DNA from 4 places in the Kitasatospora sp. CM 4170 genome. Region 1 is predicted to be linked to each of the others. Evidence: riboswitches for the same ligand, from Rfam matches in the RefSeq annotation. Region 1 holds a riboswitch; each other region holds the start of a gene.
What was found. Region 1 has a riboswitch for cobalamin ahead of RMN57_RS27620 (cobalamin biosynthesis protein). Riboswitches for the same ligand answer to the same signal wherever they lie in the genome.
Positions count from the first base shown of each region.

Region 2: another riboswitch for cobalamin. It lies ahead of RMN57_RS09170 (HoxN/HupN/NixA family nickel/cobalt transporter); the one in region 1 lies ahead of RMN57_RS27620 (cobalamin biosynthesis protein).
Region 3: another riboswitch for cobalamin. It lies ahead of RMN57_RS24620 (FecCD family ABC transporter permease); the one in region 1 lies ahead of RMN57_RS27620 (cobalamin biosynthesis protein).
Region 4: another riboswitch for cobalamin. It lies ahead of metE (5-methyltetrahydropteroyltriglutamate--homocysteine S-methyltransferase); the one in region 1 lies ahead of RMN57_RS27620 (cobalamin biosynthesis protein).

Region 1 covers NZ_CP134877.1:6,473,317-6,480,378, forward strand. The annotation lists gene RMN57_RS27610 (putative cobaltochelatase) at 1-2,101, opposite strand, end outside; gene RMN57_RS27615 (cobyric acid synthase) at 2,094-3,611, opposite strand; gene RMN57_RS27620 (cobalamin biosynthesis protein) at 3,608-4,573, opposite strand; cobalamin riboswitch at 4,669-4,802, opposite strand; gene RMN57_RS27625 (transcriptional regulator) at 5,063-5,776, shown strand; gene RMN57_RS27630 (alpha/beta hydrolase) at 5,955-7,062, shown strand, end outside.
Region 2 covers NZ_CP134877.1:2,313,731-2,320,792, forward strand. The annotation lists gene RMN57_RS09140 (hypothetical protein) at 1-782, opposite strand, end outside; gene RMN57_RS09145 (thioesterase family protein) at 951-1,790, opposite strand; gene nusB (transcription antitermination factor NusB) at 1,947-2,384, opposite strand; gene efp (elongation factor P) at 2,389-2,952, opposite strand; gene RMN57_RS09160 (aminopeptidase P family protein) at 3,037-4,143, opposite strand; gene rpmG (50S ribosomal protein L33) at 4,402-4,566, shown strand; gene RMN57_RS09170 (HoxN/HupN/NixA family nickel/cobalt transporter) at 4,647-5,810, opposite strand; cobalamin riboswitch at 5,843-6,037, opposite strand; gene RMN57_RS09175 (metalloregulator ArsR/SmtB family transcription factor) at 6,120-6,518, shown strand; gene RMN57_RS09180 (ATP-binding protein) at 6,700-7,062, opposite strand, start outside.
Region 3 covers NZ_CP134877.1:5,743,105-5,750,166, forward strand. The annotation lists gene RMN57_RS24615 (ABC transporter ATP-binding protein) at 1-32, opposite strand, end outside; gene RMN57_RS24620 (FecCD family ABC transporter permease) at 32-1,126, opposite strand; cobalamin riboswitch at 1,230-1,349, opposite strand; gene sodN (superoxide dismutase, Ni) at 1,453-1,848, opposite strand; gene sodX (nickel-type superoxide dismutase maturation protease) at 2,035-2,475, shown strand; gene RMN57_RS24635 (CGNR zinc finger domain-containing protein) at 2,481-3,074, opposite strand; gene RMN57_RS24640 (amino acid ABC transporter ATP-binding protein) at 3,219-3,971, opposite strand; gene RMN57_RS24645 (amino acid ABC transporter permease) at 4,013-4,987, opposite strand; gene RMN57_RS24650 (ABC transporter substrate-binding protein) at 5,025-5,951, opposite strand; gene RMN57_RS24655 (ABC transporter substrate-binding protein) at 6,444-7,062, opposite strand, start outside.
Region 4 covers NZ_CP134877.1:383,590-390,651, reverse strand. The annotation lists gene RMN57_RS01630 (SpoIIE family protein phosphatase) at 1-1,669, opposite strand, end outside; cobalamin riboswitch at 2,017-2,242, shown strand; gene metE (5-methyltetrahydropteroyltriglutamate--homocysteine S-methyltransferase) at 2,397-4,712, shown strand; gene RMN57_RS01620 (aminoglycoside phosphotransferase family protein) at 4,789-5,772, shown strand; gene RMN57_RS01615 (3-hydroxybutyryl-CoA dehydrogenase) at 5,835-6,701, opposite strand; gene aceB (malate synthase A) at 6,741-7,062, opposite strand, start outside.

The sequences.
Region 1 (7,062 bases):
AGGCCGCCTTTCGCAGGGGAGTGGCACGGTTCTCGCGGACGAGCGAGGCGACGCCCTCGGCGCGCAGCTCGTCCAGGGTCACGGCGGAGGCGCCGAGCCGCGCCGCCAGGGTTCGGGCCAGGCCGAGCCGGACGGGGCCGGCCTCGCAGTCCAGCACCACGCCGGTCACGCCCTGGGCGGCCAGCAGCTCCGCCGCCCGGTGCGACTGCGCCACCGCGTCCCGGGCGCCGGTGGCCCGGCCGTCGGTCACCACGACCAGCAGCGGCCGGCGGTGCGGGTCGCGCATCCGCTCGACCCGCAGCACCTCGTGCGCCCGCAGCAGCCCGGCCGCCAGCGGGGTCCGGCCGCCGGTGGGCAGCGACTCCAGGCGGACCGCGCCGACCTCGACGGAGGAGGTCGGGGGCAGGGCCAGCTCGGCGCCCGCGCCGCGGAAGGTGATCATGCCGATCTTGTCGCGGCGCTGGTAGGCGTCCATCAGCAGCGAGAGCACCGCGCCCTTGACGGCGGTCATCCGCTGCCGGGCCGCCATCGAGCCCGAGGCGTCCACCACGAACAGCACCAGGTTGGACTCCCGGCCCTGGCGGACCTGCTCGCGGAAGTCGTCCTTGTCCAGCACCAGCGCGCGCGAGGTCCGCCCGCGCGCCACCTGGTGCGGCGCGGCGGCCTGCAGGGTGGCGCTCAGGTGCAGCCGGGCCAGCCGGCCCTGCGGGCGCCGGGCGCGGATGGTGTGGCCGCCGTCGGTCTCGGCGGGGGAGCGGCGGCCCTGGGCGCCCCGCCCGGTGCCGTCCACCTTGAACAGCCTGGTCCGGTACGGCTCGCCGGCCGCCACCGGGGCGGCCTCCCGCCCGGGCGCGGGCGGCTGGACCGGCACCGGCTGCTGCGGGGCCTCCTCGGGCCCGGGCGCCGGTGCGTCGGTGCCGGTGGCCGGGGCGGGCGGGCCGGCCGGTTCGGGCGCGCCGCCCCCGCCGCCGTCCGGACCGCCGTCCGGGCCGTCGCCGTCCGGCTCGGGGCCGTCCCCCTCGGGCCCGCCGTCGCCGGGGCCCTCCGGCCGCGGGTCCTCCGCCGCCGGCTCCTCGGGCTCCTCCGGCTCGGCGTGCTCCGCCAGCGTCCGGTCCAGCTGCTCCTCGTCCAGGCCGGGCGCGTCGAAGGGGTTGCGCCGGCGCCGGTGCGGCAGCGCCAGCTGCGCGGCCTTGCGGACGTCCTCCTCCAGCACCTCGGTGCGCCCCGCCCAGGCGGCCAGGGCGACGGCGGTGCGCGCCATGACGATGTCCGCGCGCAGCCCGTCCACCTCGAACGCGGCACAGACCGCGGTGATCTGACGCAGCGCCCGGTCGGTCAGCTCGACCTCGGGCAGCAGCTCCCGGGCCGCGGTGATCCGCTCGGCGAGCTCCCGCTCGTCCGCCGCGAACCGCGCGGCGAAGCCGGCCGGGTCGGCGTCGTAGCCCAGCCGGCGGCGGACCACCTCGGCCCGCTCCGCCGGCTCCCGGGTGGCCGCGATCTCCACGGTCAGGCCGAACCGGTCGAGCAGCTGCGGCCGCAGCTCGCCCTCCTCCGGGTTCATCGTGCCGACCAGCAGGAACCGCGCGGCGTGCCGCACCGAGACGCCCTCGCGCTCCACGTAGGAGCGGCCCATCGCGGCGGCGTCCAGCAGCAGGTCCACCACGTGGTCCTGGAGCAGGTTGACCTCGTCGATGTAGAGCACACCGCGGTGGGCCCGGGCGAGCAGCCCCGGCTCGTACGCCTTGACGCCCTCGGCCAGCGCCCGCTCCAGGTCGAGCGAGCCGACGATCCGGTCCTCGGAGACGCCGACCGGCAGCTCGACCAGCCGGGCCGCGCGGGCCGAGGCCGGGGCGCCGTCGTGCGCGCCGTCCGGGCACTGCGGGTCCGGAGCGGCCGGGTCGCAGGCGAAGCGGCAGCCGTCGACGGTGGCGATGGACGGCAGCAGGCCGGCCAGCGCGCGCACCATGGTCGACTTGGCGGTGCCCTTCTCGCCGCGCACCAGCACCCCGCCGACGGCCGGGGAGACGGCGTTGAGCAGCAGCCCGAGCCGCAGGTCGGCCATGCCGACGATCGCGGTGAACGGGTAGCGGACGTCACTCATGATTCTCCAAGGGGGCCCCGGGCGGCAGGAACGGCAGCGTGCCCGCGGCCGGCACCCCGCCCTCGATCAGCTTCCACAGCGCGTCGGTGTCCGCGTGCTCCTCGATCAGGTCGCCCAGCCGGTCGAGCCGGGCCTCGCGCGCGGCGGCGAAGGAGGTGTCCGGGGCGGGGACGAAGTCCCGGCCGGCGGCGGCGGCTACCTCGCCCAGCAGGGCGCGCCGGAAGCCGTCGTTCTCCAGTGCGCCGTGCCAGGTGGTGCCCCAGACGGCGCCCACCCGGCAGCCGTCCAGGAACGGCGTGCCCCCTTCGACGGTCACCACGCCGTGGTGGATCTCGTACCCCTCCACCCGCTGCCCGTAGGCCTCGCCGACCGGCCGGCCGAGCACCTTCTCGGCGCCGAACCGGACGTGCGTCGGCAGCAGGCCGAGCCCGTCCACCGCGCCGGCCCGGGACTCGACCCCGTCGACGATCCCGCGGGCGAGCATCTGGTAGCCGCCGCAGACGCCGAGCACCGGCAGTCCGGCCGCGGCCCGCGCCCGGAGGGCCGGCTCCAGCCCGCGCTCGCGCAGCCAGGCCAGGTCGGCGACGGTGGCCCGGGTGCCGGGCAGCACCACCAGGTCGGCGTCGGCCAGCTCCTCCGGGCGGGTGGCCCAGCGGACCAGCACGCCCGGCTCCTGGGCCAGCGCGTCCACGTCGGTGAAGTTGGAGAGCCGGGGGAAGCGCACCACGGCGACCCGCAGCACGTCCCGGCCCACCGGCCCGCGGCCCTCGGTGCGGTCCACCACGGTGGTGAGGTCGAGCGAGTCCTCGGCGTCCAGCCAGAGCCCGGACAGCATCGGCAGGGTGCCCAGCACCGGACGGCCGGTCAGCTCGCGCAGCATCTCCAGCCCGGGTGCGAGCAGCCGTGCGTCGCCGCGGAACTTGTTGACGAACCAGCCGGCCACGTGCCGCTGGTCCTCCGCCGAGAGCAGCGCCAGCGTCCCGTACATCGCGGCGAACACGCCGCCGCGGTCGATGTCCCCGACCACGACGACCGGCAGCCCGGCGGCGGTGGCCAGGCCCATGTTGGCGATGTCCCGGTCCCGCAGGTTGATCTCGGCCGGCGAGCCGGCGCCCTCGCAGACCACCACGTCGTAGCGGCGGCGCAGGTCGGCCAGGCACTCCAGGGCCCGCTCCAGCAGGACGGGCTTGCGTTCGCGGTAGTCCAGCGCGCCGACCTCGGCCACCGGCCGGCCCAGCAGCACCACCTGGCTGCGGCCGTCCGCGCCGGGCTTGAGCAGCACCGGGTTCATCGCCGCCTCGGGCTCCACCCGGGCCGCCTGCGCCTGCATCGCCTGGGCCCGGCCGATCTCGGCGCCGTCGGCGGTGACGAACGAGTTCAGCGACATGTTCTGCGCCTTGAACGGCGCGACGCTGACTCCCTGTCGGGCCAGCCAGCGGCAGATGCCCGCGGTGACCACGCTCTTGCCCGCGTCCGAGGTCGTCCCGGCGACCAGCAGTGCGTTGCTCATGCCCTTCCCCTCCTGCCCAGGGCCGCCCGGAGCAGCAGGTGCCCCGCGACCGTCGTACCCAGGGCCAGCGCGCCCACCCGCCGGGAGAGCAGACAGGCCCGTTCGATGTCGTCCACCCCGACCGGCCGCAGCTCCGCACCCAGCACCGGCCGGTGCTCGACCCGGTCGCCGTAGTGGAGGGTCCCGCCGAGGCGGACGCCGAGGGCGCCGGCGAAGGCCGCCTCGGCCTGGCCCGCGTTGGGGCTGGGGTGCGCGGAGCCGTCCCGGCGCCAGACCCGCCAGGCGGTCCGGGGCTCGGGGGAGGCGGCCACCGTGAGCAGCGCGGTCAGCCGGGCGCCCGGCCAGCCGGCCACGTCGTCCAGCCGGGCCGAGGCCCAGCCGAAGCGGGTGTGCCGCGGCGAGCGGTGGCCGACCATCGCGTCCAGGGTGTTGACGGCGCGGAAGGCCAGCAGTCCGGGCGTGCCCGCGACGGCGCCCCAGACCAGCGCGTTCACCACGGCGTCGGCGGTGTTCTCGGCGACCGACTCGACCACCGCGCGGGCCACCTGCTGCCCGTCCAGCGCGCTCGGGTCGCGCCCGCACAGGTGCGGCAGCCGGGCCCGGGCCGCCGTCAGGTCGCCCGCGGCGAGCGAGCGGCCGATGGTGCGGGCCTCCCGGGTGAGCGAGGTGCCGCCGAGCACCGTCCAGGTGGCGGCGGCGGCCAGCGCGGCCCGCCCGGCCGGACGCCGGCCCAGCAGGCGTTCGGCGGCCACCGCTCCGGCCGCGACGGCGCCCACGCAGAGTGCGGTGTAGGCGGCGCCGACGGCCCGGTCGTCGCGCCAGATCCGGCGCTCCAGGCGGCCGGCCGCGCTGCCGAAGAGCGCCACCGGGTGGCCGCGGCGCGGGTCGGCGAACCGGGCGTCGGCGAGGCTGCCGGCGGCGGCGCCCAGGGCGAAGGCGGCGGCGCGGGTCAGCGGGCGCACGGCAGGCAGCAGAGGTCTCGGTGGGGCTGGGCAGCCTGCATCGCGTGCGTGTCCTCACTCAGGGTCCGCGCCCTGGATCGACGTACCGGGGGCGAGAGTCTCCTGGCTTCCGGGTCGAACGCACGCCCGCGCCTTCCAGCGGCTTCTGACGGCTCGCCGTGGCAAGTGTGTCGGACGTGCTCCCCGGTGACAGTGGCGGGACCGCGCCGGACTCGCACCGGCTTCCTCTGCATGCCTCCGTATTGGCTGAAGGATCCCATCACGCGGCCGAACCGCGAGTCAACCAAGGTCGCGGAGGGGTTGGTCACACGGCAGCACGCCGCCCCGCCCCGGTCTTCACCGTTCCCGACCACGTCGCTATCTCCGATCATGACTGCCGCAGGGGCATGACAGGCTGTGGGATCGTCCATCCGTCTGGAGGTACCTCCAGTCCCGCTTCGTGCGTTCGGCGGCTGGGGTGCCGATGGACCAAACCCCTACGGTCGGCGCATGCGACGCAGACAGCCACCCGCCCTGCCGCCGGTGCCCTTCTCCCCGGCGGCCGCCCGCGCGCACCGCGCCGGCCTCGGCCTGACCCCCGAGCAGGTCGCCGAGGGGATGGCCGCGCACGGGGTCCGGCTGCTGCCCGCCCACGTGCTCGGCTGGGAGAGCGGCGAGCTGCTCCCGACCGAGGAGGAGTTCATCGCCCTGGCCCGGGCGCTCTGGTGCCCGCCCGCCCAGCTGATGGGCGTCCGTCCGGCCCGGCTGCGGGACTTCCGGGTGGCCCGGGAGCTCGGCCAGGAGGCGGCGGCCCACCGGATCGGCCTCGCGCTGCGGCACTACCAGCAGGCCGAGGCGGCCGACCGCTGGGACGGCGACGAGGCGCAGACCCACGCGCTCGCCCAGGTGCTCGGGCTGCGGTTGCGCGAGCTGGTCGCGGTGACGGGCCGTCGCGAGGAGCTGGACCAGCGGCTGAAGCAGTGCGTGGACGGGCGCTGGCAGGCGCACGTCCGTGCGATCGGCCGGATCGTGCCGGTGCACGAGGAGGACCTCGCCGCCGTGCTGACCGTGCTGCAGAACGAGTACCAGGTCTCCTCGCACTGGGGCGCCGGCAGCTGGGGCTCGCCGGCCCCGGCGGCCGCGGCCGCCGGCACCCGGGAGCAGCCGGTCGGCGAGCGGTTCTGGGAGCTGCTCGCGCGGCGGCAGACCGACATCCCGGTCTGACCGCCGGACCCTGACCGGCCGTCCTGCTCGGCCGCGCTGCCGGCCGACCCGCCCTGCCCGGGCCGCTCGCCGCCCCGGTGTGACCCGGACGGCCGTGTCCGGTGGCCGGCCGCCGCCCCCGCGAGTGGACTGGTGCGCACAGAGTGCCCAGTCCGCGACCGACAGAGCGGGGAGCGATATGCGTTGGGGAACCGCGGCCGTCGTGGCGGCCGCCGCCGTCGGAACCGGGGTCGCCGTGCTCGTGATCGGCCGCCGGGCGTCGGAGCGGATGGTCCGTCCGACCGCCGCCCGGGAGGCGCCCACCGGCCCCGTCCTGGTGCAGGCCCTCGGAGCCGGCCGGGTCACCTTCACCCCGGGCCCCGAGAGCGCCCGGCCCGGCCGCTGGGGCGTCGAGTGGGCCGGCGGCGGGCACGCGGTCGTCGACGAGATCCTGTACCGGGACGAGCGGGGCGTCACCCGCCGCCTGGTCCGGGCCGACCGGGGCACGCTGACGGCGGGCACCGAGGTCCGCTTCACCCCGCGGGTGCACCTGGGCGACCCGGTCGGGGCGCTCGGCCTGGCGTACGGCGAGACCGCCGCCGAGGGCGAGCTGGGCGCCCTTCCGGCCTGGTACCTGGACGGCAAGCGCGGCACCTGGGTCGTCCTGGTGCACAGCCCGGACGCGGACCGGCAGCAGGTCCTCCCGGTGCTGCCGGTCCTGGACCGGCTCGCCCTGCCGGCCCTCGCCGTGACCTACCGCGGCGACGAGGGCGCGCCCGCCTCCCCGGACGGCCTCGGCCACTTCGGCGAGACCGAGTGGCGGGACGTCGAGGCGGCCGTCCGGCTCGCGCTGGACAACGGCGCCGCCCGGGTCGTCCTCTACGGATGGTCGGTCGGCGCCACCATCGTCCTCCAGGTGGCCGCCCGGTCGGCCTGGGCCTCGTCGATCGCCGGCCTGGTGCTGGACTCGCCGGTCCTCGACCTGCCCGCCTCGGCGCGCCGGGGCGCCGCCCGGGCCGGCTTCCGCGGCGCCGCCGCCGACCTCGGCGCGCTGGCCGCCGAGGGCCGCACCGGCGTCGACCTGGCCGGCTTCGCCCGGATCGCGGACGGCACCGACCTGCGGGCGCCGACCCTCGTCCTGCAGAGCCCGGACGACCGGATCGCCCCCTGGAAGGCCGCCGCCCGCCTGGCGGCCCTGCGCCCCGACGTGGTCAGCCTCCAGGCGGTGCCGGACGGCGGGCACGCGGCGCTCTGGAACGCCGACCCGGACGCCTACGAGGAGCTGCTGCGCCGCTGGCTCACCCCGC
Region 2 (7,062 bases), 4.2 Mb from region 1:
CCGGCGCCCCCGTCGCGGGCCCCGGCCGTCCCCCGGGCCCCGTGCAGCACGGCCAGCCCCGGCAGCTCCCGGGCCAGCCCGGCACAGAGCACCGCGCAGACCAGTTCGAGGTCCTCGTCGTTGATCCGGACGACGCCGTCCTCCCACTGCAGCACCCGGGCCTGCGCCGTCAGCCGCCCGCCCGGCGCGTCCACCGCGAGCCGCAGCTCGTACACCCCCGCGCCGGCCCCGACCAGCATCCGGCGGAACACCTCGGCCCCGCGCTGGTAGGCCGCGCGGACGTCCCGGCCGCCCTCCCCGGTGAGCCCGCCGTCCAGCAGCAGGTCGGCGTGGCGCAGCGTCAGGCCGTTGTCCCGGGCCCGGACCAGCCGGGGCGCGAAGTCGCCGGCCAGCTCCTCGCCCTGGTAGGCGAGCAGCTGGGTCTGCAGCGGCGGGTTGACCAGGTAGCGGTCCCGGGCGCCGGGCTCGGCCGGGTCGAGGCCGTGCAGCAGGCAGAACTCCTCGAAGTCCTGCGGGTGGAACATCCGGGCCCGGACGGTGTCGAAGCGGCGCCGCGCCTCGGTGAGCAGCTCGGCGGTCTCCCGCAGGTAGGTCTCGTGGTCGGGGGCGTCGGACAGGTGCCAGGCGCGGGCCCGCTCGAAGTCGGCCTCGCTGGTCAGCACTCCGATGACGAAGGCCTGCTCGCCGTCGGGCCGGCGCCGCTCGTGCCGCGTGCGCACCCGGGGGCGGGCGCCGGCGGCGGTGCAGTCGGGGGTGCGGCGGGCGCGGCCGTTGCGGGTCATCGAGGGCTCCTGGGGCGGGTCGCGGTCAGCGGCGGGGGTGCCGCTGACCGTTCTCCTCCCCAACCCCGCGCGGCGCACACGCACGGCGTGTCACAGGAATGTAACCGACCGTGAGGCGTACGGTTGCGCGGCTGCCTCGCCGCGCGGTCGCGTCGCCGGCGGGCGCCGTCACGCCTGGCGCGGCACCCGGGCCAGCTGGCGGGACTGCGCGACCAGGCGGCCGGCCTCGTCCCAGACCTCGGCGTCCTCCTCGAAGTAGCCGCCCGCCACGTTGCGGGTGGCGTGGGTGACGCGCAGCCAGCCGGGCACCGGCCGGGCCCGCAGGTGGACGGTCAGCTCGATGGTGGGCGCCCAGCCGGGCATGCCGAGGTCGAAGGTGACCGGCGGCAGGGCGTCGGCGACCAGCAGGAGCAGCAGCGGGTCGGGCTCACGGCCGTCGGCGAGCCGGAACCAGCCCTGGATCCGGCCGTTGCCGGAGGGCTGCCCGAGCGCCCAGCCGATGGTGGCCGGGTCGAGCCTCAGGTCGAACCGCTCCAGCAGGGCCGCCTGCGCGATCAGCTCCTTGGGGGCGTGCTCGACGCCGATGCACTGGTCCGGCGGGGGCAGCTGCGGGGGCTGCGCGGTGGTGCGCACCTCCCCGTCTGCGACGGCGAGGTCGCCGTGGCTCGCCACCACGCGCAGCCGCTCGACGCCGTCCTGGCTGAGCGAGGCGGTGCCGCTGGAGAGCGAGCGGCCGGCCCTGAGCACCTCGGTGCGGACGGTGGCCGGGCCGGGCGTGGAGGCCGAGAGGTAGTAGCCGCTGATCGAGACCGGGTCGGCGTGGCCGCCGCCGGACAGGCCGTGCTCCAGCGAGAGCGCGTGGCCGGCCATCGCGAGCAGCAGCCCGCCGTTGACGCCGCCGCCGATCTGCCAGCCGGCGCCGAGCTCGCCGTCGTAGCGGCCGGGCTCGTCGGGGTGGCGGGTCAGGGCGATGCCCTGGTCGAACTCGCTGCGGATCGCCGTGGTCATGGGGGGTGGCCTGCCCTTCGCTGCGGGGTCGCCGACGGGCGGGGCCGCCGGCGCGCCGGGTTACTGGCGAGTAGGGACCACCATAATCCACCCGGGTGAACGCGCGACGGCCGCCGGACCCCTGACGGGATCCGACGGCCGTGGCCGGTGGAGCGGTTACCGGCGGATGCTCGGCTTCAGCTCCAGGAAGCGGGCGAGCAGGCCGTTCACGAAGGCCGGCGAGTCGTCCGTGGAGAACTCCTTGGCGATCTCGACGGCCTCGTCCAGGACGACCGCGTCCGGGACGCCGTCCTCCCAGATCAGCTCGTACGCCCCGAGCCGCAGGACGTTGCGGTCCACGATCGGCATCCGGTCGAGCGTCCAGCCCACCGCGTACTGCGAGATCAGGTCGTCGATCCGGCGGGCGTGCTCGACGTAGCCCTCGACGAGCTCCATCGTGTACTCACCCACCTGGGGCGTGCCCTCGTCCGGCTTGGGCTCCCGCGCGCGGGAGACCCAGTCGGCGAGCACCGTCAGCGGGTCGACGTTGCGGTGGTCGGCCTCGAAGAGGATCTGGAAGGCCCGGGTGCGGGCCTTGCTGCGTGCGGCCGACACTGACTTACTTCACCCGGCCGAGGTAGCTGCCGTCGCGGGTGTCGACCTTGACCTTCTCACCGGTGGTGATGAAGAGCGGCACCTGGATCTCGGCACCGGTCTCCAGGGTGGCCGGCTTGGTGCCACCGGTCGAGCGGTCGCCCTGGACGCCCGGCTCGGTCTCGGCGATGACCAGCTCGACCGCGGCCGGGAGCTCGATGTAGAGGACCGCGCCCTCGTTGGTGGCGACCAGGGCCTCGAAGCCCTCCAGGAGGTACTTGGCCGCGTCGCCGACGACGGCCGGCTCGATGGTCAGCTGGTCGTAGGTGTCCATGTCCATGAACACGAAGTTCTCGCCGTCCTTGTACGAGAACTGCATGCCGCGCTTGTCGACGTTGGCGGTCTCGACCTTGGTGCCCGCGTTGAAGGTCTTGTCGACGACCTTGCCGGTCAGGACCTCCTTGAGCTTGGTACGCACGAAGGCCGGGCCCTTGCCGGGCTTCACGTGCTGGAACTCGACGACGGACCAGAGCTTGCCGCCCTCCAGCTTGAGGACCATGCCGTTCTTGAGATCGTTCGTGGAAGCCACGGGCGCACATACTCCTGGATATAGCTGTCAAGGAACCAAGGGGTGCGTCCTGCCGCCTGCGGCAGCCTCCCGGGCGGCCGCGGGTCACAGGGCGAGGAGCTCCTTGGTGGTGATGGTGAGCAGCTCGGGCCCGCCCTCTTCGAGGGGACGGACGACGAGCGTGTCCTCGATCCGGACGCCGCCCCTGCCGGGGAGATGGACCCCCGGACCGACGGTGACCGGTACGCGGCTGTCCAGTTTACCCATGTCCGAGGGACCGAGGCGCGGCGCCTCCCGGATCTCCAGCCCGATGCCGTGGCCGACGGGGTGCGGCGAGCTCTCGGTGTGCCCGGCGGCCTGCAGGATCTCCCGTGCGGCCTGGTCGGGTACGTACTGCTCGACGCCCGGCCCGAGCGCCTCCCGACCGGCCCGCTGGGCGCGGAACACCAGCCGGTGCAGCTCCACCTGCCAGGGCGCGGGGGCCGCGCCGATCACGAAGGTCCGGGCGGTGGAGACGCCGTACCCGCGGTACTGCGCGCCCAGCACCACGGTCAGGAAGTCGCCCTCCTCCACCCGCCGGTCGGTGGGCTGGTGGGCCTGCTGCCCGGAGTGGCTGCCGGTGCCGACCGAGACCGGGAAGGCCGCCCGGTCCGCGCCGTGGTCGATCATCCGGCGCTCCAGCTCCATCGCCAGGTGCCGCTCGGTGCGGCCGACCAGGATCGACTCCAGCAGTTCGCCGAGCGCCTGGTCGGCGATCTCGGCCGCGATCCGCAGGTCGGCGATCTCGTGCTCGTCCTTGACCACCCGCAGCCGCTCGACCGCCTGGGCTAGGTCGGCCAGCCGGACCCCCTCGGCCAGGCCGGCCACCGCCCGGTGCCGGCTGACGGTGAGGTCGTGCTCCTCCACCGCGAGGTCGGTCACCCGGAGCTTCGCCGCCGCGGCCGCGGCGGCCAGCGCGGTGTCCGCCCCGGCCGCCACCGGCACCCGGGTCACGTCCTCGACGATCAGGTGTTCGCCGGTGTCGTCCGGCGGCAGGTCGTCCGGCAGCGCCAGCAGCGCCCGCTCCCGGGTGAGCAGCAGCGTCGCGCCGCACGGCGGGCACCCGGTCAGGTACCGCACGTTCGCCGCCCGGGTGATCAGCGCCGCGTCGGCCCCGGTCGCACTGCAGTGCTCCCTCAGCCGCTCCCGCCGGCCCGCGTACGCATCAGACATGGGTCGAGCCTACGGAGGCCCGTCCCGATCCGCCCGCCGAGCGCCCCCAGCCGGGGCCCGGCGCGCGGCGCTCCCCCACCGCGCGCGCCGACCCCGCGCGCCCACCGCACTCCCCCCGGGAATGGGCGGGCCGGAGCGCGCGTTGTGAGGCAATACGTGAAAACGACTTCCATTTCGGCGTACGGCCTCCGGCCGGCGCCGGGACGGCCACCCCGGAGCGGCGACCCGCCGAGCCGGCCGACCCCAGGAGGACCACCCATGGCCCGCAGCGAACTGCGCCCGATCATCAAGCTCAGGTCCACGGCCGGGACCGGCTACACCTACGTGGCCCGCAAGAGCCGCCGCAACGACCCGGACCGGCTGGTACTGCGCAAGTACGACCCGGTCGTGCGGCAGCACGTCGACTTCCGCGAGGAGCGCTGACCCCTGAACGCGGCGCCCCCTGAACGCGATGGAGCCTCCCCGGGACCGGGGAGGCTCCATCGCGTGCGGCGACCCGCGGCCTACCGCGCCGCCTCCTGGGCGGCGGGCGCGTCCTCGGCCGGCCCGGCGCCCGGCTGCACCGGCTGCGGGCTCCACTTCTGCTCGACCCCGGCGATCCGCCAGTACCCGATCGCCGCCGCCCAGACCACCACGAACAGCCCGACGATCGCGTAGCCGACGTTGTCCAGCGAGATGTCCGCGATCCAGCCGCTCACCGGGTCGGTCAGGTCCAGCTTCTCGTGCAGCACCCCGACCAGCTCGATGGTGCCGATGATGAAGGCCACCGCGATCGACAGGCCGGTGATGGTCAGGTTGTAGTACACCTTGCGCACCGGGTTGGAGAACGCCCACTGGTACGCGAAGTTCATGAACGTCCCGTCCAGCGTGTCGAACAGGCTCATCCCGGCCGCGAAGAGCAGCGGCAGGCAGGCGATCGCGTACCAGGGCAGCCCGGAGGCCGCGCCCGAGCCGGCCATCACCATCAGGGTCACCTCGGTCGCGGTGTCGAAGCCGAGGCCGAGCACCATGCCGACCGGGAACATCTGGCCCGGGCGGGTGATCGAGCGGGTGGCGCGGTTCAGGACGCGGGCCAGGAAGCCGCGCGCGTTGAGGTGCTCCTCCAGCTCCGCCTCGTCGAACCGCCCGGCCCGCATCGAGCGGAACACCTTGAGGATGCCGAACAGCGCGGCCAGGTTGAGCGCGCCGATCAGGTAGAGGAAGGCGCCGGAGGCGGAGGTGCCTACCATGCCCAGCCACTGGTGGGTGGTGGACTCGTCGTCCATCAGGGTGTCGGCCAGCTGCGCGCCGCCCGCCACCAGGGCGGCCATCAGGACCACCATCGAGGAGTGCCCGAGGGCGAACCAGAAGCCGACCGAGACCGGCCGCTTGCCGTCGGCCATCAGCTTGCGGGTGGTGTTGTCGATGACCGCGATGTGGTCGGCGTCGAAGGCGTGCCGCATGCCGAGGGTGTAGGCGGTGATCCCCAGGCCCACCCCGAAGACCTGGGTGCCGACCTCGTACTTCTCGGGGGCGACCAGGAAGATGAGCGTCCCGAACGCCACCACGTGCATGGCCAGGATCACCCCCATCAGCCCGGCCGTGCGGACGGTGTCCTCGCGGCGCCACCGGAAGGTCGGCAGGACGGACGGCGCCGCCGGAGCAGCGGCGGTTTCGGGCAGGGTCATCCTGGGATCACGCTCCAGCACCTCGTGGAATGACGTTCGTGAGATGCCGTGGCCGGTCTCCTGGCTGACGGGGCTTCCGTACCCGCCTTCCCAGGCGCGCGAGGCGCCCAGTGGCGTCATGGGTACGGACGATTCCCCCCGATCACAGTGGCGAGGGCCGCTCCGGACTCCGGACCCCTGAGGGTCCGTCACCGGTCTTCCCGAACACCACGGCGGGCAACACCGTAGGGGGCCCGTGCACACCCTTGCAAGGCTGCGCACCTGCGCAGGTGTCAAGGATCACAGGGCCGGGGCTGCAAGAATGTCCGTATGCATCTCGTACCGGCCGACCGCGCGGGCCACCGCACCATCGACGGACACCGGGTCTGCGAGGCCATCGCCGCGATCGGCGACACCGGGCACGTCCGGTCCTGGGCCGAGCGGTTCTCGCTGCTCGCCGACCCCGGACGGCTCGCCCTGCTGCTCGCCCTCCACCGCGCCGGTCCGCTCGCCGTCACCGACCTCGCGGTTGCCACCGGCATGCGCGACCCCGCCGTCTCCCAGGCGCTGCGGCTGCTGCGGACGGCCGGCGTGGTCACCGGCGACAAGGACGGACGCGTCGTGCGCTACCGGCTCGTGGACGACGCCATGCGCCCCCTCCTCAACACCTGCGCCGCCCACCCAGCCCCCACCTCCGCCGACACCCGAACGGCCACCGCAACCGGCTGAGAGATCCCGGGCCATCGCCGCGCGCCCGTGCTCGGCGACCTCTACGACGGCGGAGGCACCTGAGCCTCGTCCCCGGACCTACCGCGCCGCCCAGGCCGAGCAGTCCACCGAGCACAGGTTCACCGGGGGCGGTGATCCTGCCGGCCTCAGCGCGCGCCCCGTCCGCCGAACGCCGCCCGCGTCACCTTCCACGCTGCCCGGCGTCCGCCTCCGGACCTCCGAGCTCGCCGAGCCGGGAGCGGCCGCGCTCGGCCAGGCCGGTGTCGCCGGATTCCTCGGCCAGGGTGACGAGCAGCCTCAGCGCCTCGGCCTCCTTCAGCCGCTGGCCGAGGGCCGCAGCCCGCCGAGCGGCCTCCGCCGCCAGGGCGGCGGCCTCGTCGAGCAGCCCCAGCACCCGGTGGGCACGGGCCCGCACCAGCGGGAGCCGCATCAGCATCGGGGCGTCGCCCTCCGCCTCGGCCAGCGCGGTGGCCTCGTCCAGGACGACCACCGCCTGCTCCGGGCGACCGACCGCGATCAGCGCCTGCGCGAGGTTGTAGCTCTG
Region 3 (7,062 bases), 730 kb from region 1:
TCGACCGAGAGGCCGTCGAGGGAGACGTCCATCAGCGGCCTCCGAGGGCGTGGCCGCGACGGCGCATCAGCAGCAGGAAGCAGGGCACCCCGAGCACCGCCGTGACCACGCCGACCGGCAGCTCGGCCGGGGCCAGCAGGGTGCGCGAGACGATGTCCACCCAGACCAGCAGCAGCGCGCCCGCGAGGGGGGCGACCAGCAGCACCCGGCGGTGGCCGGCGCCGACCAGCATCCGGGTCAGGTGAGGCACCATCAGGCCGACGAAGCCGATCGCGCCGCTGACCGCCACCACGGTGCCGGTGACGGCCGCGGTCACGGCGAACAGTTCCCGGCGCAGCCGGTCGCCGTCCACGCCGAGCGAGGCGGCGGTCTCGTCGCCCATCGCCAGCGCGTCCAGCCGCCCGGCGGCGCAGGCCAGGTGGGCGAGGCCGGCCAGCACGGTGGCGGCGGCGATCGGAACCGAGCCCCAGGTCGCCCCGCCGAGGCTGCCGAGCAGCCACATCATGGCGCTGCGGGCCGCCTCGCCGCGCGCGGCCGCGAACACCATCAGCGCCGTCACCGCCGAGAAGCCGTAGGACATCGCCGTGCCGGTGAGGACCAGCCGCAGCGGGGTGAGACCGGCCGCGGTCCGTGCGGCGGCGTACACCAGCACCATGGCGAGCAGCGCCGCGCCGAACGCGGAGACCGAGATCGCCCAGACCCCGAGCGAGGCGAAGGCGCCGAGCAGGAGCACCGCGTTGGCGCCGACCGCGGCGCCGGAGGAGATGCCGAGGACGAACGGGTCGGCGAGCGCGTTGCGGACCATCGCCTGCACGGCGACCCCGGTGGCCGCGAGCCCGGCGCCGACCACGGCGGCCAGCACGGTGCGCGGCAGCCGGATCTCCCAGACGATGGCGTACGCGGCGGCCTCCTCGGCCGGCAGCCGACCGCCCGTCAGTCCGGCTCCCAGCAAGCGCAGCACGTGCGACCAGCCGAGTCCGGTGGAGCCCAGGGCCACCCCGCAGACCAGCGAGAGCAGCAGCGCCGACGCCAGGCCGGCGGCCAGCGGGCCGGTGGGCAGGCGGCGGGCCGCTGCGGGCACGGGCGTGGGCGCCGTCGGGGGCGGTGCGGTCGCTGCGGTGGTCACGGGTGGCGCGCCTTCGCCTCTGGCCGCGGCCGGCGACGGGCGATCGCGCCCGGGCCGCAGGCGTGCCGGGGCGCCATCCCCTCGCAGTCCGCGGCGAGTTGTCGGGAGGTCGGCACCCCGGGGCGATCGGGCTCGCGGGGCACGGGGCACCGCTTACCGTTGCGGGTCAGCGCCGGATTCGCACCGGCTTCCCCCGCGGGGCACCCTGGCAGCATAACAAGTGATCAGGCCCTTTGACCCTTACCGGGTGCGCCGGGCCCGCGGAGAACGCGACCGCCCCCGTCCGGCGGGCCGGACGGGGGCGGTCGGTGCGGGCTGATCGGGGATCAGGCCTGCTTGGTCTCCCAGAAGATCTTGTCGACCTCGGCGATCAGGTCGAGCAGGGCCTGGCCGGTGGCCGGGTCGGTCGACGCCTTGGTGGCCGAGGCGGCCTTCAGGGTGTCGTTGATCAGCTGGTGCAGCTGCGGGTACTTCTCGAAGTGCGGGGCCTTGAAGTAGTCGCTCCACAGCACCGAGATGTGGTGCTTGACGGCCTCGGCGCGCTGCTCCTTGATGATGATGGCGCGGGCGCGGAAGTGCGGGTCCTCGTTGGCCTGGTACTTCTCCTGGGTGGCCTTGACCGACTCGGCCTCGATCCGGGCCTGCGCCGGGTCGTACACGCCGCAGGGGAGGTCGCAGTGGGCGTGGGCGGTGGCGCGAGGTGCAAACAGACGAGAGAACATGGGAGTCCTTCCTTAGATCGTCTTCCCGCGCCCGAGATTACCCTTCCGGCCCGTGGGTTTCGCGATCGGGCGGTGGGCCTCGGTCAAAAGGCGGAGTCGGAACCGGGCCAATCCGGACACCGGCCGGGAGGCCGCCGGTGCGGCAGACTTGGACGCGGCCGGCCGGGAGGAGGAGTCGTGGCGCGGATGGCGGAACCGGAGGGCGGCACCCCGGGGGGTGGCGCGCCGTTCGGACTGATCGACGTGGCGGGCCCCTCGATGGTGCCGACCCTGCGCGAGGGCGACCAGCTGCTGGTCCGCTACGGCGCGCGGATCCGGCCGGGCGCGGTGGTGGTCTTCCGCCACCCGTTCCAGCAGGACCTGCTGGTGGTGAAGCGGGCGGCCGAGCGCCGGGCCAAGGGCTGGTGGCTGCTCTCCGACAACCGGCCGATCGACAGCGACAGCCGCAGCTACGGCGCCGTCCCGGACGAGCTCGTGCTCGGCCGGGTGCTGCTGCGGCTGCGGCCGCGGCCGGCCTGGCTGGCGCCGGGCCGGGGGCTGGAGCGTCTGCTGCTCTCCGGCCCGCTCGCCCGGGTGCCGGGCCTGGCCCGCCGCTGCGGCGTCTGGGTCGACCCGGACTCCCTCTAGAGCTGTCAGGCCTGCCCGTCGAGGGCGGCCGCGTCCTGGGCCTCCTGCCGCTTGCGGGCCCGGTACGCGGCGACGTTGGCCCGGGTGGCACAGCGGTCCGAGCAGTACCGCCGGGACCGGTTGGTGGAGGTGTCGAGGTAGGCGTTGCGGCAGGGCGCGGCCTGGCAGATGCCCAGCCGGTCGGCGCCCAGCTCGGTCAGGTGCACCGCCAGCCCCATGCACGCGACGGCGCTGAAGTGGGCGGTGGCGGTCGGCGAGTTGTCGGCCAGGTGCAGGTGCCAGCGCGGGCGCCCGGCGTCGTCCAGGTGCTCGTGGCCGGAGACCAGCGGGCTGACCGGGAACTCCATGAGCAGGCTGTTCAACAGGTCGACGCCGCGGACCTCGTCGCCCTCGGCGGCGGCCTCGAACACCCCGCGCAGCCGGGTCCGGACGGTCCGCAGCCGCGGCAGGTCCGACTCGTCGGCGAGCGCGGCGGCGCGCGAGGACTCGGAGAACAGGGCGCGCACCGCCTCCACCGAGGTCAGCGAATCGGTGCCGCGCTCGGGCTCCTCGGTGTTCACCAGCCGGACGGCCAGATCGGCGTACGAGGCGAGCTCCACGGTGGTCCTTCCAGAATTCGGTAACGGGCTGAATGCTCCCAGCCTATTACCCGGGCGGGGAAAACGTCGGCGCCCGGCAGGACCGGCCTGCCGGGCGCCGAGGGGTGCGGCGGGCGCACCCCGGTGAGCTCAGAGCACTTCGGGTCAGAGCACCTTGGAGAGGAAGGCGCGGGTGCGCTCGTGCTGCGGGTCGGTGAGGACGTCGCGCGGGTTGCCCGACTCGACGACCACACCGCCGTCCATGAAGACCAGGGCGTCGCCGACCTCGCGGGCGAAGCCCATCTCGTGGGTGACGACGACCATGGTCATCCCCTCCTCGGCCAGTCCGCGCATGACGTCGAGGACGTCGCCGACCAGCTCGGGGTCGAGCGCCGAGGTGGGCTCGTCGAAGAGCATCAGCTTGGGCTTCATGGCGAGCGCACGGGCGATGGCGACACGCTGCTGCTGGCCGCCGGAGAGCTGGGACGGGTAGTTCTTGGCCTTGTCGGACAGGCCGACCCGCTCCAGCAGGGCCATCGCGCGCTCCCGGGCGTCCGACTTGGACTCGCCCTTGACCTGCACCGGCGCCTCGATGACGTTCTCTATGGCGGTCATGTGCGGGAACAGGTTGAAGCGCTGGAAGACCATGCCGATGTCCCGCCGCTTGAGCGCGACCTCGCGGTCCTTGAGCTCGTAGAGCTTGTCGCCCTTCTGCCGGTAGCCGACGAGCTCGCCGTCGACCCAGAGCCGGCCGCCGTTGATCTTCTCCAGGTGGTTGATGCACCGCAGGAAGGTCGACTTGCCGGAGCCGGAGGGGCCGATCAGGCAGAACACCTCGCCCTGCTTGACCTCCAGGTCGATGCCCTTGAGCACCTCGACCGGGCCGAAGGACTTGTGGACGTTCTCGGAGCGGACCATCGGGCCGGTGGCGGCGTCGACGGGCGGCTTGGTCAGATCGGTCATACGTGACCACCTCCCTCAAGCCCCGGGACCACGTCGGTGGTCTTCTTCGGGGTGGGCTTCCCACGGAACAGGCCCCGGACCCGCTGCAGCGGGGTCGGCGGGAGCGTCCGGTTGGAGCCGCGGGCGTAGTGCCGTTCGATGTAGTACTGGCCGATGGTCAGCACGGAGGTGAAGAACAGGTACCAGAGGCTGACCACGATCAGGATCGGGATGTTCTGGTAGTTCCGAGAGTAGATCACCTGGCCGGCCCGGAAGATCTCCTCCAGGGAGATCACCGAGACCAGCGAGGTGGTCTTGAGCATCGAGATGGTCTCGTTGCCGGTCGGCGGGATGATCACCCGCATGGCCTGCGGCAGGACGATCCGCCGCATGGTCTGGAACTGGCTCATGCCGAGCGCGTGCGAGGCCTCGGTCTGTCCCAGGTCGACCGACTGGATGCCGCCGCGGACGATCTCCGCCATGTAGGCGGCCTCGTTGAGGCCCAGGCCCAGCAGGGCGGCGACGAAGGTCGGGATCAGGACGTTGGTGGACTCGGACCAGAACTCCGGCCCCCACGGCACACCGATCGAGAGCTTGGCCCAGATCAGGCCGAGGAAGTTCCAGAACACCAGCTGCACCAGGACCGGCGTACCGCGGAAGACCCAGATGTAGACCCAGGCGGTGGCCGAGAGCAGCGGGTTCGCGGAGAGCCGCATCACCGCGAGGATGATGCCGCCGACCACACCCATGAGCATGGAGAGCGCGGTCAGCTCCAACGTGACGAGCATGCCGTGCACGATGCTGTCGTGGAAGAGGTACTTCCCGACGATGTCCCACTTGAAGGCGGGGTTGGTGAAGAGGGCGCTCACGAGCATTGCAGCCAGTACGGCGATGACTGCGGCGCCCGCCCAGCGTCCGGGGTGGCGGACCGGGACGGCCTTGATGGTCTCAGGCCGTCCCTTCTCCGCGTGCCCCTTGTCCAGAGAGTTCACGGTGTGGGCCTCGGGGGAGAGATGTGCCGGCGGAGGGTCAGCTGACGGCGCCGTTGAGGGTGGACTTGTCGAGGGCACCGGCCTCGACGCCCCACTTGGTGAGGATCTGCTTGTAGGTGCCGTCGTCGATCAGCGACTGGACGGCGCCCTGGATCGCCGGGGCGATCGCGGCGCCCTTGGCGAGGGCGATGCCGTACGGCGCGGAGTCGTAGGTGGTGCCGATCTTCTCCAGCTGGCCGCCGGACTGCTTGACGGCGTAGTCGACGACCGGGGAGTCGGCCATCATCGCCTGGTCGCGGCCGGAGACCACGGCGTTGGTGACGTCGGTCTGCAGGTCGAACTTGTCACCGTCGTTGACGACGCCCGGCTTGCCGGCCTTGGCGCAGGCGGGGTTGCGGACGTCGACGATCTCCTGGGCCTGGGTGGTGCCGGTCTGGACGGCCACCTTCTTGCCGCAGAGGTCGTCGGCGCTGATCTTGTCCGGGTTGCCCTTCTTGACCGCGATCGCGCTGCCGGCGTTGAAGTAGGTGACCATGTCGACGGTCTGCTCGCGCTCCTTGTTGTCCGTGAGGGACGACATGCCGAGCTGGAACTTGTTCGACTGGATACCGGGGATGATCGCGGTGAACTGCGAGTCCTGGACGTCGGCCTTGAGCCCGAGCCGGGCCGCGATGGCGTTGGCCAGGTCGACGTCCATGCCGATGATCTTGCCGCTGTCGTCCTTGAACTCGTTCGGCGCGTAGGAGGCGTCCGAACCGACGATGATCTTGCCGGAGGACTTGATGTCGGCGGGGACGAGCGCGGCGAGCTTGTCGTCGGCCTTGACCTCGCTGACGGTCGCGGTGGCGTTGGGAGCGCCGCCGCCCTCTTCCTTGCTGCTGCTGCAGGCGGTCAGCGCGAGCGAGAGGGACGCGGCTGCCACGCCGGCGGCGAGGAGGCGGGTGCGCTGGGTACGGGCGGTCATGGGGGATCTCCTCCTGAGGGAGAGGTCGGGCGGAGCGCGCCGCGGGGGAGCGGCACACCGGGGCAGCAGGCCGTACGGCGCTGTACGGGTACGGGTGGTATTTCGCTGTACTGCGTACGGGCAAAGCCGGTGGTGCAGGGCCTGGGCAATGGTCTGCGCAGGGTGGTGCGAGGTACTGCTTCCGCCACCCTCCGCCGAGGTGGAAGTTGATCGAACCGCCTCGACCAGTGGTCGGCTCGATCCGAGATGGGGGGAATCCTGCCACCTGATGACGGTCGGATGGCCCTCATTCAGATCAAAATCGGATAACGAGGGGCCTTGCTGTCCGCTATACGGACGAATACCGCGCTCCTGTCACCCTGCGTATAAGTATGCGGATCCCCCTGCGCTCCGCCCGGGAGGCCCGCCCGCGCGCCCGGGGGATTGCGGACGCACGGAGGCCGGGTCGGATCCCCCGGATCCGACCCGGCCTCCTCGTCCGGTCGTGCTGGTTCAGATGCCGCCGTTGACCACCGCGTTCTGCGCCGCTCCCGCGGAGACGTTCCACTTGGAGAGGATCTTGTCGTACTCGCCGCTGCGGATCAGCTGGTCCACCGCCTTGGAGAGCGAGTCGCGCAGCGCGGTGTCGTCCTTGCGCACGGCGATGCCGTACGGGTTGGACTTGGACTGTGCGCCGGTGACCTCGAAGCGGTTGCCGTTGTCGGTGGTCTTCGCGGCGTAGGCGGCGACCGGGAAGTCGTTCAGACCGGCCACCGACACGCCGGAGGCGACCTCGGCCAGCGCCTTGGCGTCGCTGTCGAACTTGTGCACGGTGAGCGGCTTGCCGGCCCGGCTGCAGGCGGTCACCTGGCGGCCGATGATCTCGTCCTGCGTGGTGCCCTGCTGCACCGCGACGACCCGGCCGCAGAGGTCGTCCAGGGTGTGGATGCCCTTGGGGTTGCCCTTCGGGACGGTGATCGAGCTGCCGGCGATGAAGTAGTCCACGAAGTCGACGCCGGGGTTGATCTGCTTGCCGGCGTCGTCGACGCCCTCGCGGCGCTGGCGGATGTCGCTGAGCGCGGACATCACCACGTCGTACTGCTTGGCGTGAAGGTTCGGTATCAACTTGTCG
Region 4 (7,062 bases), 6.1 Mb from region 1:
GCCCGTGGCCGACGACGTCGCCGACGACGAGTGCCACGCGGAAGCCGGGCAGCGGGACGACGTCGAACCAGTCCCCACCGACTCCCTGCCGGGCCGGACGATAGCGGTACGCGACGTCCAGGGCGCCCTGCCGGGGCAGACCGCGCGGCAGCAGGCTGCGCTGCAGCGTCTCGGCCATCCGGTGTTCGCGGGTGTAGCGGCGGGCGTTGTCGACGGTGATCGCCGCGCGGGCGACCAGTTCCTCGGCGAAGGAGACGTCCTCCTCCCCGAACGGCTCGGACTCCCCGGCGCGCCAGAAGTTGACCTCGCCGAGGATCAGGCCGCGCGCCTGCAGGGGCACCGAGATCAGCGAGTGGATCCCGTACGCGAGCACCCGGTCGGAGTTCTCCGGGTCACGCGCCCGCCACGCCTGCGCCTGGTGCAGGTCGGCGGCGAGTACGGCGTGCCCGCTCTCCAGCGCGGCGCCCTCGGCGGTGGCGGGCACGAAACTGATCAGCGAGCCGACGGGGTAGAGCGGCCAGTCGTCCCTGATGCCGCTGACGGCCGTGCGGCGGATCTCCGGGCCACCGGCCGTGCCCGTGCCCGGCGGCGGCTCGTCACCGCGCAGCACCGGATCGGCCAGCTCGACCGTGGCGAAGTCCGCGAAGCGGGGAACCGCCACGTCGGCCAGCTCCTGTGCGGTCTGCACGATGTCCAAGGTGGTGCCGACCCGCGGTCCGGCGTCGTAGAGCAGCTGCAGCCGGGCCCGCGCCGCCTCGGCCTGCCCGGCCAGTGCGCGCAGCTCGGTGGTGTCCCGGACGGTCGCGACGCTGCCGGGCCCTCCGCCGAACGGTGCGGTGGGACGGTTGTTGACGGCGAGCAGCCGGTCCTCGGCCGGGTGCACCTCGTCGGTCGCCGCCCTCCCGGACGCCAGCAGTTCGGCCAGGCCCGGGTTCAGCCCGAGCTCGGCGACGGGCCGCCCCTCCACCTCGGGCGGCAGCCCCAGCAACCGCCGGGCCTCGTCGTTCGCCAGCACCACCCGGGTGTCCGCGCCCACGATCAGCACGCCCTCGCGGACCGCGTGCAGCACCGCGTCGTGGTGCTCGTACATCCGCGTCATCTCGGACGGGCCCAGGCCGTGCGTCTGGCGGCGCAGCCGCCGCCGCACCAGCACCGCACCGGCCGTGCCCGCGGCGAGCGCGGCCGCCGCGCCGCCGAGCAGGACCGGCAGCTGCCGGCTCACGTCGCCGCCCGCGTGCGCGACCGTGTAGCCGACCGACACCAGCCCGGCGACCGAACCGTCCGGCCTGTCGGCCGGTGCGGTGGTGTCCACGACCCGTCCGAAGGGGGTGGCGAAGCTGCTGGTGAACGGCCCCTTGAAGGCCGCCCCGTACGCGCCGACGACGTGGGTCCCGATCTCCTCGGGATTGGGCGCCGTGTAGGCGATGCCCTCCCGACTGAAGATCACGACGTAGTCGAAGCCGCCGCTCTTCCTGACGTCCTCGGCCAGCGGCTGCAGCGTCGCCGTCGGGTCGGGGCTGCCCAGCGCCGTCACCACCATCGGGACCTGCGCCAGGGTGACCGCCGCGGCGCGCGTGCGCTGCTCGGCCCCGTTCGTACTGTTGTTGCGCGCCTGGAGGATGAGCGCTGTGAGCGCGGCCCCGATCAGCAGCACCACGACGATCAGCATCCACAGGAACACCTGCCCGGCGACGCTGCGCACCCTCAGCCGGGAGGGCAGCCCACGCCACGGCGAGCGGCGCCTCGCCGCCTCGCCCTTGTCCTCGCCGCCGAGGGCCTGGCTGTCCTTTCGCCGCACTGGCTGGCCTCTCGCTGCACCTGGGCCGTCCCCGCACACCCGAGACTCCTTCCCACGCTGCCACCTGGCCCGCACCCGTGCACGTCCGAGGACGAGCCGGGCTCCCGCCGCCCCGGCCGCCGCCGCGGCCGGTCGTCGACGCCGAGGAGGTCGCAGGGCGCGTCTCAGCATCCGGACGATTTGAGCGATTCACTGGTCGGTGCCCGCCGTCCTGCCCCTAAGCTGGCCGTGCAGCTGGTTCGCCCTGCCCGCCAGGCAGGCGCGTCGCAAGAGGGAACCCGGTGGGAATCCGGGACTGCCCCGCAGCGGTGAGCGGGAACGACCGCCGTCATACGCACTGGGCCCGGGTCGGGTCTGGGAAGCGACGGCCAGTAGGTGTCCGCCCTGGTACCAGGGTGGCCGTGCCCGCGAGTCCGAAGACCTGCCACTGCCCGTGCGCGACCGTTCGCGCACGGCCATCCGGTGACCTCGTGGGCGGGTCGGCGTGCAGACAGGCGGAGCAGCACCCGGGTGCGGGGCGTCCGCCCGGTCCGTCATCCCTTCGCGCCTTCGTGCCGTCACCGGCACCAGAGGAACCAGGCTCGCGAAGGAGAGTCCCTTGACAGCGAAGTCCGCAGCCGCGGCGACCGTGGCCACCGTGTACGGATACCCCCGCCAGGGCCGGGGCCGGGAACTGAAGAAGGCCATCGAGGGCTACTGGAAGGGCGCGGTCACCGCCGGGGCGCTGCTGGCCACCGCCTCCGACCTGCGCCGGGAGAACTGGGCGCAGCTCGGCGAGGCGGGGGTCCGGGAGGTCCCGACCGGCGACTTCTCGCTCTACGACCACGTGCTCGACGCGACGGTCGCCGTGGGCGCGATCCCGGCCCGGCACCGGGCCGCCGTCGACGCCGACCCGCTGGACGGCTACTTCGCCATGGCACGCGGCACCCAGGACGTCGCGCCGCTCGAAATGACGAAGTGGTTCGACACCAACTACCACTACCTCGTGCCCGAGTTGGGCCCCGACACGGTGTTCGCCGCGAACCCGGCCAAGGCGGTCGCCGAGCTGCGCGAGGCCCTCGTCCTCGGCCACGCCGCCCGGCCGGTGCTGGTCGGCCCGGTGACCTATCTGCTGCTGGCCAAGCCCGCTCCCGGGGTGGCCGAGGACTTCCTGCCGATCACCCTGCTGGACCGGCTGCTGCCCGTCTACGCCGAACTGCTCGCCCACCTGCGGGCGGCGGGCGCCGCCTGGGTGCAGCTGGACGAGCCCGCGCTGGTGCAGGACCGCACCCCGGCGGAGCTGAACGCCGCCGCTCGCGCCTACCGCGAGCTGGGCGGCCTGGCCGACCGGCCGAAGCTGCTGGTGGCGAGCTACTTCGACCGCCTCGGCGAAGCCCTGCCGGTGCTCGCCAAGGCCCCGGTCGAAGGCCTGGCGCTGGACTTCACCGGACCGGGCGCCGCCAACCTCGACGACCTCGCCGCCGCCGGGGGCCTGCCCGGCAAGCGGCTGGTGGCCGGTGTGGTCGACGGGCGCAACATCTGGATCAACGACCTGGAGAAGTCGCTGGCCACCTTGGCGACCCTGCTCGGGCTCGCCGGGCGGGTCGACGTCGCGCCGTCCTGCTCCCTGCTGCACGTGCCGATCGACGCCGGCCTGGAACGCGACGTCGATCCGCAGATCGCCCGCTGGCTCGCCTTCGCCGAGCAGAAGGCCGCCGAGGTCGCCCTGCTGGCCCGCGGCCTGCGGGAGGGCACCGGCGCGATCACCGCCGAACTCGCCGCCAACCGCGCCGACCTGGCCTCCCGCGCCACCTCGCCGGTCACCCGTGACCCGGCCGTGCGCGCCCGAGCCGCCGCCGTCACCGGGGCCGACGCCCACCGCGCCCAGGCCTACCCGGAGCGCGCCGAAGCCCAACGCGCCCGGCTCCGCCTGCCGCTGCTGCCGACCACCACCATCGGCTCGTTCCCGCAGACCACCGAGCTGCGCGTCGCCCGCGCCGACCTGACCGCCGGCCGGATCGACGCGGCCGCCTACCGGGAGCGGATGGCGGCCGAGGTCCGCGAGGTCATCGCCTACCAGGAGAAGGCCGGCCTGGACGTCCTCGTCCACGGCGAGCCCGAACGCAACGACATGGTCCAGTACTTCGCCGAACAGCTCACCGGCTACCTCGCCACCCGGCACGGCTGGGTCCAGTCCTACGGCACCCGGTACGTGCGCCCGCCGGTCCTCGCCGGCGACATCTCCCGCCCCCACCCGATGACCGTCGACTGGTTCCGCTACGCCCAGGACCTCACCGACCGCCCGGTCAAGGGCATGCTCACCGGCCCGGTCACCATGCTCGCCTGGTCCTTCGTCCGCGACGACCAGCCGCTCGCCGACACCGCCCGCCAGGTGGCCCTCGCCCTGCGCGAGGAGGTGGCCGACCTGGAGGCCGCCGGCGCGGCGGTCGTCCAGGTCGACGAACCGGCCCTGCGCGAGACCCTGCCGCTGCGGGCCGCCGCCCGCCCGGCGTACCTGGCCTGGGCCACCGAGGCCTTCCGCCTCGCCACCTCCGGGGTGCGAGCCGACACCCAGATCCACACCCACATGTGCTACGCCGAGTTCGGCGCCGTCATGACGGCCATCGACGACCTCGATGCGGACGTCATCTCCCTGGAGGCCACCCGCTCGCACATGGAGGTCGCCGGAGAGCTCGCCGAGGCCGGCTACCCGCGCGAGGTCGGCCCCGGCATCTGGGACATCCACTCCCCGCGCGTCCCGAGCACCGACGAGGCGGTCTCCCTGCTGCGGGCCGGGCTCGCCGCGATCCCGGCCGAACGGCTGTGGGTCAACCCCGACTGCGGCCTGAAGACCCGCGGCTGGCCGGAGACCCGCGCCTCCCTCGACAGCCTGGTCGCCGCCGCCCGCCACCTGCGGGAGGAACTGGCCGGCTGACGAGCCGGCACGGGATCACCAGGGGCGGGCACGGTGACACGCACCGTGCCCGTCCCCGTACCGATAGCCTTCCTTCGTGATCAAAGCCGGGGGCACGGAGCGAGTCGACGGGGATCCCGGGGCGCAGGGCTGGGGCGCCACACGGTCGTGGGTGGAGAAGCGGCTCGCCGACGGGGAGCGGATAACCGGCGCCGAGTGCCTGCGCGGCGGTTGGACCTCGGAGATGCGCCGGCTGCGCGTCACGGGGCCGGGCGGCCGGCGGGACCTGGTGCTGCGGTCCTTCGCGAAGCCCTTCTACGTGCGGCACGCGGAGGGGCTGTTGTCCCGCGAGGCCGCGGTCCTGCGGCTACTCGGGGCGACCGACGTGCCTGCGGCCACGCTCGTGGCGGCGGACGCGACGGCGGCGTCCTGCGACCACCCGTCCCTGCTGATGTCGTCGTTGCCCGGTGCCGTCCGACTGGACGACCGGGACGCCGAGTGCCGGGCCGATCTGTTGGCCGAGCAGTTGGTGCGCATCCATCAGGTCGAGGTCCCCGCCGATGCCAGGCCACGGGTCTGGCAGGCCTGGACATCGCCGGAACGGGTGGTGCTCCCGCAGGACACGGTGCGGCCGGAGCTGTGGCGTACGGCCGTCGACGTCATCCGGCAGGATCCGCCCGCCGTCCGGCCCTGCTTCCTGCACCGGGACTTCCACCCGGGCAACGTCCTCTTCGACGGCGAGGGGGAGGACGTCCGCATCAGCGGTGTGGTCGACTGGGTGGAGACCTCCTGGGGGCCGGCCGACCTCGACGTGGCCCACTGTTCGACGGCCCTGTCCCTGCTCCACGGTGTCTCCCTGGGGATGACCTTCGCCGACCGGTACCTCGCCGCGGGCGGTCGCCTCGCCGAGCAGCGCGCGGCCCATCTGTACTGGCGGATCCTCGACGCTCTGGCCTTCGCCCCGGACGCGGAGAAGGTCGCCGTCCCCTGGCGCGAACTCGGCCGCACGGACCTGACCCCGGACCTTCTGGCCGGCAGGCTGGAGGAGTACCTCCACGCCCTGTTCGAGCGCTACGCGTAGGTCGGGAACGCCCGGTGCCGCCCCCCTCGGGACGGGCACCGGGCACCGGCGGGGCGTGTTCGTCAGGCCGCCGGGTGGGCGTGGAAGCCGCGGCCGGACTTGCGGCCGAGGAGGCCGGCCTCGACCATGCGGGAGAGCAGCGGCGGGGGCGCGTACAGCGGCTCCTTGTACTCCTCGTACATCGAGCGGGCGATCGCCTCGACGGTGTCCAGACCGATCAGGTCGGCGAGGGTGAGCGGGCCCATCGGGTGGGCACAGCCGTGGACCATGCCGGCGTCGATGTCCTCCGCGCTGGCGTGCCCGGCCTCGGCCATCCGGATCGCGGCGAGCAGGTAGGGCACCAGCAGGGCGTTGACGACGAAGCCGGCCCGGTCCCGGGAGTGGACGACGTGCTTGCCGAGGACGTTCGCGGCGAAGGCCTCCACCCGGCCGACCACGGCGCGGTCGGTGTGCAGCGAGGTGACCAGCTCGACCAGCGGCATCACCGGGGCCGGGTTGAAGAAGTGCAGGCCCAGGACGTGCGGGGCGCGGCCGGTGGTGATGCCGAGCCGGGTGACGGGGATGGCCGAGGTGTTGGTGGCCAGGACGGCGTCCTCGTCGACGAGCACCTTGTCCAGGGTGGTGAGCACCTCGGTCTTGACCCGTTCGTCCTCGACGACGGCCTCGACGACGAGCTGGCGGTCGGCGAGCGCCTCCAGGTCGTCGGCGAACAGCAGGTGCGCCCAGGCGTCGGTGCGCTGTTCCTCGCTGATCCGGCCGCGGTCGACGGCGCGGTGCAGGGAGCGGTCGATCCGGCTGCGGGCGGCGCTCAGGGCGGCGCGGCCGTTCTCGCAGACGACGGTGTCGAGCCCGGCGCGGGCGAAGACCTCGGCGATGCCGGAGCCCATCTGCCCGGCGCCGACGACGGCGACACGGCGGATGTCGTTCATGCGGTTGCCCTTTCGGAGCTGATGCGGGTCGGCACGGGGTCAGGCCACCGGGGCGGTCGTGTGCACGAGGTGGCGGGCGTAGGCCTCGGTGGTGAGGAAGGCGGGCAGCTGCGCGCCGAGCGCGGTCTCCTCCAGGATGCGCACCGCGTCCTCCAGCAGCGCCGGGTCGGCGCCCTCGCCGACGAGTGCGGCCCGCTCGCGGTCGATCAGGCGCCGCACCGTGTCCGGGGTGACGAGCGAGCCGCCGGTCAGCCGGGAGCAGTGGTGCTGCCACTGCCAGAGCTGGCAGCGGGCGATCTCGGCGGTGGCGACGTCCTCCATCAGCCCGAAGACGGCGACCGCGCCGGAGCCGCCGAGCCAG